Regions from separate parts of the Nonomuraea fuscirosea genome, predicted to be linked through region 1. Evidence: riboswitches for the same ligand, from Rfam matches in the RefSeq annotation. Region 1 holds a riboswitch; the other holds the start of a gene.
The links. Region 1 has a riboswitch for cyclic di-AMP ahead of OIE67_RS26075 (CHAP domain-containing protein). Riboswitches for the same ligand answer to the same signal wherever they lie in the genome.
Positions count from the first base shown of each region.

Region 2: it holds a riboswitch for cyclic di-AMP, as region 1 does, so the genes downstream of both, OIE67_RS01150 (C40 family peptidase) here and OIE67_RS26075 (CHAP domain-containing protein) in region 1, are expected to answer to the same signal.

Region 1 is NZ_CP109074.1:5,702,152-5,706,517, forward strand. Features, by position in the region: gene OIE67_RS26060 (hypothetical protein) at 1-238, opposite strand, end outside; gene OIE67_RS26065 (aldo/keto reductase) at 337-1,158, shown strand; gene OIE67_RS26070 (Gfo/Idh/MocA family protein) at 1,256-2,209, shown strand; cyclic di-AMP (ydaO/yuaA leader) riboswitch at 2,327-2,463, shown strand; gene OIE67_RS26075 (CHAP domain-containing protein) at 2,476-3,177, shown strand; gene OIE67_RS26080 (hypothetical protein) at 3,708-4,172, opposite strand; gene OIE67_RS26085 (hypothetical protein) at 4,270-4,366, shown strand, end outside.
Region 2 is NZ_CP109074.1:259,559-263,924, forward strand. Features, by position in the region: gene OIE67_RS01140 (dihydrofolate reductase family protein) at 1-246, opposite strand, end outside; gene OIE67_RS01145 (ArsR/SmtB family transcription factor) at 383-1,354, shown strand; gene OIE67_RS01150 (C40 family peptidase) at 1,430-1,837, opposite strand; cyclic di-AMP (ydaO/yuaA leader) riboswitch at 2,018-2,165, opposite strand; gene OIE67_RS01155 (3-isopropylmalate dehydrogenase) at 2,265-3,311, shown strand; gene OIE67_RS01160 (branched-chain amino acid aminotransferase) at 3,598-4,366, shown strand, end outside.

The DNA of each region.
Region 1 (4,366 bases):
CGGAGAAGGCGTCCCCGACCGCCCGCACGCGTCCCGGCATGCGCTCGCGCGGCTCGGCCAGTTCGAGGCCGCCGGGCAGTTCCAGCATGCTGAGCTCACGCCGCGTGGCCTGGAGCGGCCGCAGGCCCGCGCGGGGCACGACGGCCGTCGCGGGGCCGAGCAGCCCGGCGTGGTGGGCCTCGACGGCGCACAGCATCTGGAGCGGGGACTCCACCCAGGCCGACGCCTGTTCGACCACTCCTTGCCCTCCCAGCGGGGTGATGGGCCGTTCACGACCGCTTCAAGGTAGCCCGGCCGGCTTAAGCCGGCCGGAACGCGGCATGAACAATGGGGAGTATGAACTCGCTCTTGCTCAACACGGACGGCGTGCAGATCCCGCAGCTGGGGTACGGCGTCTTCCAGGTGCCGGCCGACGAGGCCGAGCAGGCGGTCGCCACCGCGCTCCAGGCCGGCTACCGCCACATCGACACGGCCGCCGCGTACGGCAACGAGGAGGGGGTGGGCCGGGCCGTCCGCGCGAGCGGGCTGCCGCGCGAGAAGGTGTTCGTCACCACCAAGCTGTGGAACGGCGACCACGGCCGTGCCGAGGCCGCCTTCGACGAGAGCCTGACCCGGCTGGGGCTGGACCACATCGACCTCTACCTCATCCACTGGCCGGTGCCGCGGCAGGACAAGTACGTCGAGGCATGGAAGGCCATGGAGCGGATCTACCGCGACGGGCGCGCCAAGGCCATCGGCGTGTCGAACTTCACCGTCGGCGCGCTCACCCGGCTCATGGAGGAGACCGACATCACGCCGGCCATCAACCAGATCGAGCTGCACCCGTACCTGCAGCAGCGCGAGCTACGCGCTTTTCACGAGGCCAACGGCATGATCACCGAGGCGTGGAGCCCGCTGGGGCAGGGCAAGGGTCTGCTGACCGACCCGGCGCTGACGGTGCTGTCGGAGAAGTGCGGCAGGACGCCGGCGCAGATCGTGCTGCGCTGGCAGTTGCAGCTCGGGAACGTGGTCATCCCGAAGTCGGTGACGCCGGCGCGGATCAAGGAGAACATCGACGTGTTCGACTTCATTCTCGACACGGAGACGATGGCGGCCATCGGGGCGATGAACAGGGGGCAGCGGATCGGTCCTGACCCGGACACGTTCAACGTGACGTGATTGGCGCTTCACCGCTTTTGTGACAGGAGAGACATTGGGGCTGTCCCGATTTATCCCCACATAACCATCTTTTTACCTTTCCTGTACGATCTGCGGCGTGCGAGAATTCACCTGGGGAATAGCGGCGACCGGCGGCATCGCGCGTACCGTGGGGGCGGCCATCGCCGCCGAACCGGGCATGCGGGTCGGCGCCGTCGGTTCACGGAACCTGGCCAGAGCGCAGGCCCTGGCCGCCACGCTGGGGGCGGAGTCGGCCTACGGCTCCTACGAGCGGCTGTGCGCCGATCCGGCGATCGACGCCGTCTACGTGGCCACGCCGCACGCCCAGCACCTCCAGGTGGCCGAGGCCGCCATCGCGGCCGGCAAGGCCGTGCTCTGCGAGAAGCCGCTGGCGGCGAGCGTGGACGACGCCGAGAAGATGGTGCGACTGGCGCGCGAGGCGGGCGTGTTCCTGATGGAAGCGATGTGGATGCGGTTCAACCCCCTCATCCAGTCGATCGCGGCCGATCCGCGCTTCGGCGACCTCCGCTCGGTGCAGGCCACGTTCGGCTTCGCCGCCCCGTACGATCCCGCCCATCGGCTCTGGGCGCCCGATCTGGGCGGCGGCGCCCTGCTCGACCTGGGGATCTACCCGTTCAGCCTGGCTCAGCTGCTCCTCGGCACGCCCTCGGGCCTGCACGTCACCGGCTCCCTGGCCCCGACCGGGGTGGACGCGGAGGTGGCCGGGACGTTGCTCTACCCCGGCGGACGGCACGCTCTCGTGGCGGCCTCCTTGCTGGGGAATTACCCGAACATGGCCAGCGTTGTGGGTACCCGGATGCGGGCGGACATCCCGGCGCCGTTCTGGGCGCCGGAGCGGATCCTCCTCACCGGGCCCTCCATGGAGCCGGAAGAGCACGTGCTCGATCCGGCGGACAACGGTTACGCCGGGGAGCTTCGCGAAGTCCGCGCCGCCACGGCCGATGGCAGGACCGAATCCTCGATCATGCCGCTTGATGAATCCCTTGCCATGATGGGACTTCTGGCCGACGCGCGTAGACAACTCACCTGACTGCGCTTTTATGGATTTGTAATCCTCTTGCCTCATGTATTACCTTATGAGGCACCTTGAGGCATACGCCCGGTTTGTCCGGCTATGTCTGACCATCGCACGAAAGATCACAGGATCGTCCTGTGACCGCTGAATCCGTCTTCGTACGGAACCGGGGACCCACGTCCTTGGGGTGAATCGGCACCTCGGTGCCGTAGGGCAGCTTCCACGCCCGAACCCGTCAGCTAACCCGGTAAGCGGCATGGAAGCAAGGAGTAACCCCCTCGATGGCCAAGTACCGTCTTACCGCTGCACCCAAAACCGGCATCACCCGCGCCCTCCTGGGCGCCACCATCCTGGCCTCCGCACTCGGCGCCCCCATCGCGGCCAACGCCGACACCGCCACCGGAGTAGCCGCGGCCACCGCCGCCAGGCACCCGGACACCGCCGTCGCCGCCCACGAGGCCGGCGGCAAGAGCGAGGAGACCAAGGTCAACGTCACGGCCGACCAGGTCCTGTCCCTGGCCAAGGCCCAGATCGGCACCTCCGAGGACTCCTCGGGCGGCGGCACCAAGTACCAGCAGTGGTACGCCAGCTCCCAGCGCGCCGCCGAAACCGTCGCCCGCGACGGCGGCAACCGCAACGCGTACCTGAACGCCGCCTGGTGCTCGATGTTCGTCTCCTGGGTCGGCGAGCAGACCGGCGCCCGCCCGCAGGTCGGCTGGGACGCCTACACCGTCGCCCACGCCAAGTGGTTCAAGGCCAACCACCGCTTCGGCAGCGAAGCCAAGCCCGGCGCCGTGGTCTTCTTCTCCTGGAAGGGCGGCAAGTCCCTCAGCGACATCCAGCACGTCGGCTTCGTCGTGAAGGACAACCAGAACGGCACCATCTCCACGATCGAAGGCAACACCGGCAACGGCAAGGTCGAGGAGCGCATCCGTCCGAAGTCGCAGGTCGTCGGCTACGGCTACCCGGAATACGCCGCCTGACAAACCCCGCCGACACGAGCGCGCGCCCCACTGTGGGGCGCGCGCTCGCGCCTTTCCGGGGTACGGGGCCCGCGCGGGGGCTTCGGGGGAAACTACAAGGCCTTCCACAAGGGGGCGCTTCGCGCCACGAGGTTCCAGGCGGCATCCCCCAAGGGGGGCTGCCGCCCCCTTTCGATCCCCCAACCCCCCGCTCGCTCCGCTCGCCGTGGAACCCGGCCGACCCCGGTTACCCGACGACTCCGAAAGCCGTCGGCGGAAGATGAAGCAAACGATCAGCCCACAGAGGTGAGGCAGCAGCCGCCTGGACATGGGGATCTGTCGAAAAGTAGATCAAGATCCGAGACGAGCGGTCCCGTGGGCGGGGCGATCCGACAAACGACCAGTGGCGAGCGACTGGAGCCGTAACCGCCGGGCAGCAAGCCGGGCCGTTCGCTACAACACGGCCGTGCCGGTCGTCAACATCAACAAATGGCCATGACCAGCGCATGGGCAGCTAAGCCTGTCCGCCGCCCGGCACGATTCGCAGCCCATCACGATCCGCCCTGCACGATCCGGCCCGCCGGCGTTCCGTAGTACCAATGCCGCTCAGCCGGAGCGGGAGGGAGCGTACCGGCAGCCAGATCGACCAGCGCCTCTGCCAGCTCAACCAGCGGAGCCGCGTCGATGTGCTCCGCACCGCGCAGGAAGCCGGGAGCGCTCTCCTCCAGTTCGGGCCAGGTCGCGACTTCGGCTCGGTGCACGCCGCCACGGGCCTCGATCCGGCGAGCCGCCTCCACGACGCAGTTCAGGAGTACCTGTCGCCGGTCCTCGCCGAAGCCGTCCAGCAGGACCGCGCAACTGCTGCCGGCCAACGCATGGGTGCGGAGATCCTGCTCCAGCTCCGGCCACCACGAGGGCCGGGGATCCGCCGGCGCCTCCGCACAGACCCGCGCCGCTTCGACGAAGAGAACCCCGAGCGCCACGTCATAAGCCCAGAACATCGCGTCCCCGAACATCACCGGTACTGTCCTGCTCAACGACGCTCCTCCGCGACCGATCGCTCCCAGCGCACATCATGTCGAACCGATCACGTCCGCGGCACGTCATGAAGGCATGATGATGCGCGTGCTCGCGGCGTTCTCCATGGCGACGGCACTGTTCCTGGTTTCCGCCGGTCCGGTTACCGCCGCTGCGGGTTGCAGCTGCGCGA
Region 2 (4,366 bases), 5.4 Mb from region 1:
CGTGCCGGAGGTGAGCACGTGCTTGCGGGTGGCGTTGATGAAGCCGGCGAACGGCTGGAAGTCCGAGGTGGGCCAGTGGCCGGCCCAGTAGTCGTAGGTTCCGCGTCCCAGCAGGACGTCGTCCTGGGTGGCGATGACCCGGTTGAGGTAGGCGATCAGCTGGGGGCCGTCGTCGGCGAGCCAGTCGCCCTCCTCGTACGCGATGCCGTCGAGGGACATGAGGTGGTAGAGCACGACCTTGCGCATGTGAGTTCTCCTGCTCGATCACTTGGGTCGATCACTTGGGCGGTGGGGCGAGCCCGTCGTGTGTCCCATGGTGTGGCCGGGGCACGGGTCTCCGCGATAGATTCGGCGGCAGCCGAATCCATGGGGGGAGTCGGGCATGCTCACCGTGACGTTCTCCGTCCATGACCTGACCTCGATCAGGTTCGCGTACTCCCCGCTCAGGGAGGTCTCCACCGGCGTCCACGCCCTGCGCACCCCCGCCGGGCGCGTCCTGCATCTGCCGTGGTTCAAGCAGGTGGGCGCCCGGCTCGGCGGCGAGCTGGCCCCGTTGCTCGACCTCGTTCCCGGCGGCTCGTACATCCCCGACTTCCTGTGCCCCGTCCCCACCAGCCCGCTCCCTGACCTGGCCGGCGAACTGGCGATGCTGCGTGCGACCCCCCACGAGATCATCCGCGCGGACCTCGACCGCATGGCGGACGAGACACCCGGCTCGTTGACCGGGCGTGCCATGGAGCTGTACCGGGATCCGGCCGCCGGCCTCGACCGGCTGGTGGACGCCATCGAGACCTACTGGCGGCTGGCCATGGCGCCGCACTGGCCGCGTATGCGCACCCTGCTCGAAGGCGACCTGCTCCATCGGGCCCGGCGACTGGCCGAACTCGGCCCCGCCGGGGTGTTCGCGGACCTGCACCCGGCGATCCGCTGGGAAGGCCGCACCCTCTACCTGGAGCGCCGCCCGGCGGAGTGGTCCAGGACGCTGAACGGCGAGGGCCTGCTGCTGGCCCCGTCCATCTTCGTCTGGCCCGGATTCCTCTACCGCACCGACTCCCCGGGCCAGGTGGCCATCACCTACCCGGTCCGCGCCATCGCCACGCTGTGGGAACGCGGCGCCGCGCCCGCCCCCGGCGCGCTGGCCGCGGTCGTCGGCCGCTCCCGCGCGCTGCTGCTGGGCGAGCTCGACGCCCCCGCCTCCACCACCGACCTGTCCCGCCGCACCGGCCTGGCCTCCGCCAGCGTCTCCGAGCAGCTCACCCTGCTGCTGTCGGCCGGCCTGGTCACCAAGCACCGCGTCGGCAGGTCCGTGCTCTACGTCCGCACCCCGCGTGCCCAGGCTCTGCTGGACGGCTGATCCCGCGGGCCGGGGGGGTGTGCGGGTGGGCGGCGGCCCCGCGCGGCCGCCGCCCACCCGCCGTCTAGCCCCGGCTCACAACACGGAGGCGGTGAGCGGGGCGGGGCCGGACTCCTCACGCTGTTCGAGCACGTGCTTCCACTGGCGTACGCCCGCGCGGTCCGGCCGGACCGCACCGACGAACGCCTGCCTGCGCCAGTCGGAGAGCTTCTCCTCCTTGACCACGTCGCCCGTGTGGGGGGAGTGCACCATGTAGCCGGGTTTGGAGATCATGCCCACGTGGCCGAGGCCGCTGAAGAAGACCAGGTCGCCGGGCTTGAGGTGGTCCCAGGAGATCTTCCTGGAGAACGCCCCGTACTGTTCGCTGGCGGTGCGCGGGAGTTCGATCCCGGCCGCCTCGTAGGCCCGGAGCATGAGCCCCGAGCAGTCGTATCCCTGTCTGCTCGCGCCGCCCCATACGTACGGGGTGCCGCGCTTGTCCATGGCGTATCTGATCGCGACCTTCCAGGGCGGAGCGGGGGTCTGCTTCTCCTGGATGCGCTTGATCTCGGCGCCGGTCAGGGTGGTGGTGTCGTCGTCGTCGGTTGCTGCCTGGGCTGCTGGGGTGGCCAGGAATAGTCCGGCGGCGGCCGCCGCCAGGACGATGGCGATACGAGACAGAGCACTGTCCTTCCATGAGGCCGGCCGGGTTAGCTGACGGGCTCGGGCCTGGAAGACAGCCCTACGGCGCGCTGGGCGCCGATTCGCCCCTGGGGGAGAGATGGGTCCCCGGCTCCACGCAGCGGCTGCGTGGATTAGGCCCGATGGACTCTAGCGAATGGGTCAAAAGGTAGTAAACCCCCAAAAATCGGACGTCCGGAAGTTGAGATGGTGTGTTCGTCAGACGAGACGAGCCGGTAAGGTACCGCCCATGGAGTCGCGTAACATCCGCTTGGCCGTCATCCCCGGGGATGGCATCGGCACCGAGGTCGTCGCCGAAGGACTCAAGGTCCTGGAGGCGGTGGGCACCAAGATCGAGCCCACCCACTACGACCTGGGGGCCGCACGCTACCACCGCACGGGCGAGACGCTGCCCGACTCGGTGCTGGAGGAGCTGCGCGGCTTCGACGCGATCCTGCTCGGCGCCATCGGCGACCCCAGCGTGCCGCCCGGCATCCTTGAGCGCGACCTGCTGCTGCGCCTGCGGTTCACCTTCGACCACTACGTCAACCTGCGCCCGGTCAAGCTGTTCCCCGGCGTGGAGACGCCGCTGGCCGACACGCCCACCGAGGACATCGACATGATCGTCGTCCGCGAGGGCACCGAGGGCCTCTACGCCGGCACCGGCGGGGTCATGCGGCGGGGCACGCCGCACGAGATCGCCACCCAGGAGTCGCTCAACACCGCCCACGGCGTCGAGCGCGTGGTGCGTTACGCGTTCGAGCAGGCCAAGTCGCGGCCGCGCAAGAAGCTCACGCTCGTCCACAAGACGAACGTGCTGTCCTACGCCGGCGACCTGTGGCAGCGCACGGTCAACCGGGTGGCCGAGGAATACCCCGAGGTCACCACCGACTACAGCCACATCGACGCGGCCTCGATGTTCTTCGTCACCCAGCCCGAGCGCTTCGACGTGATCGTCACCGACAACCTGTTCGGCGACATCATCACCGACCTCGGCGCGGCCATCGCCGGCGGCATCGGCCTGGCCGCCAGTGGCAACATCAACCCGGAGCGGACCGCGCCCAGCATGTTCGAGCCGGTGCACGGCAGCGCGCCCGACATCGCCGGCCAGGGCAAGGCCGACCCCACCGCGACCATCCTGTCCGTCGCCATGCTCCTCGACCACCTCGGCCTGCGCGCCGAGGCGGCCAAGGTCGAGCAGGCGGTCGCCGACGACATCGTCGAGCGCCTGGCCGGCTGGGCCGGTCGCACCACGCACGAGATCGGCGACGACATCACCGCGCGAGTATCCGGCTAGGACCGCCTAGCCCCGATCAAGCGCCTGGCGGTCCGAGGAGGACTGCCGGGCGCTTTTTCGTGTGCGGGTTCGGGTTCCGGCGGCCACGCGTGCAGCGCTCAGTGTCAAAAGGACTAATCATCCCTTTGGCCCCTTGCTATCCCATATGGCGAGACAATAGGAAGTACGGACTGCCCTTACGGGCATGGCCGCTCACCGCGGCGGGGCCGCAGTCAGCAAGCAGATCCCGTACATCCGCTAGATTTCGGTAGATTTTCGGTAGACCGCAGAGAGAAGGACCGCCGTCATGACCATCGCTCAGAAGCTCAGCTTCGACGTGCAGCTATCCGACCACGCTCGCACCGCGGCCGAGCGGGAGCAGGTACTGACGGACCCCGGTTTCGGGCAGACCTTCACCGATCACATGATCTCGATCGACTACACCGAGGGCCAGGGCTGGCACGACGCCCGGCTGCTGCCGTACGGGCCGCTCCAGCTCGACCCGGCCACCGCGGTCTTCCACTACGCGCAGGAGCTGTTCGAGGGGCTCAAGGCCTACCGCCAGCTCAACGGGTCGATCGTGACCTTCCGCCCCTACGCGAACGCCACCCGCTTCAACCGCTCCGCCGCGCGCATGGCCATGCCGGAACTGCCCGAGGAGACCTTCGTCGACTCGCTGGAGCTGCTCGTCCAGACCGACAAGGAGTGGGTGCCCACCACCGAGGGGCACAGCCTCTACCTGCGCCCCTTCATGATCGCCACCCAGGCGGGGCTGGGCGTCAACTACCCGTCGAAGACCTACAAGTACATGGTCATCGCCTCGCCGGCGGCCTCGTACTTCACCGGCGGCATCAAGCCCGTCTCCGTCTGGCTGTCCACCGAGTACACCAGGGCCGCCCCCGGCGGCACCGGCTTCGCCAAGTGCGGCGGCAACTACGCCGCGGCCTTCGTCGCGCAGCGGCAGGCGGTGGAGAACGGCTGCGACCAGGTGGTCTGGCTGGACGCCCACGAGCACCGCTACGTGGAGGAGATGGGCGGGATGAACCTGTTCTTCGTCTTCGGCGGCAAGCTCGTCA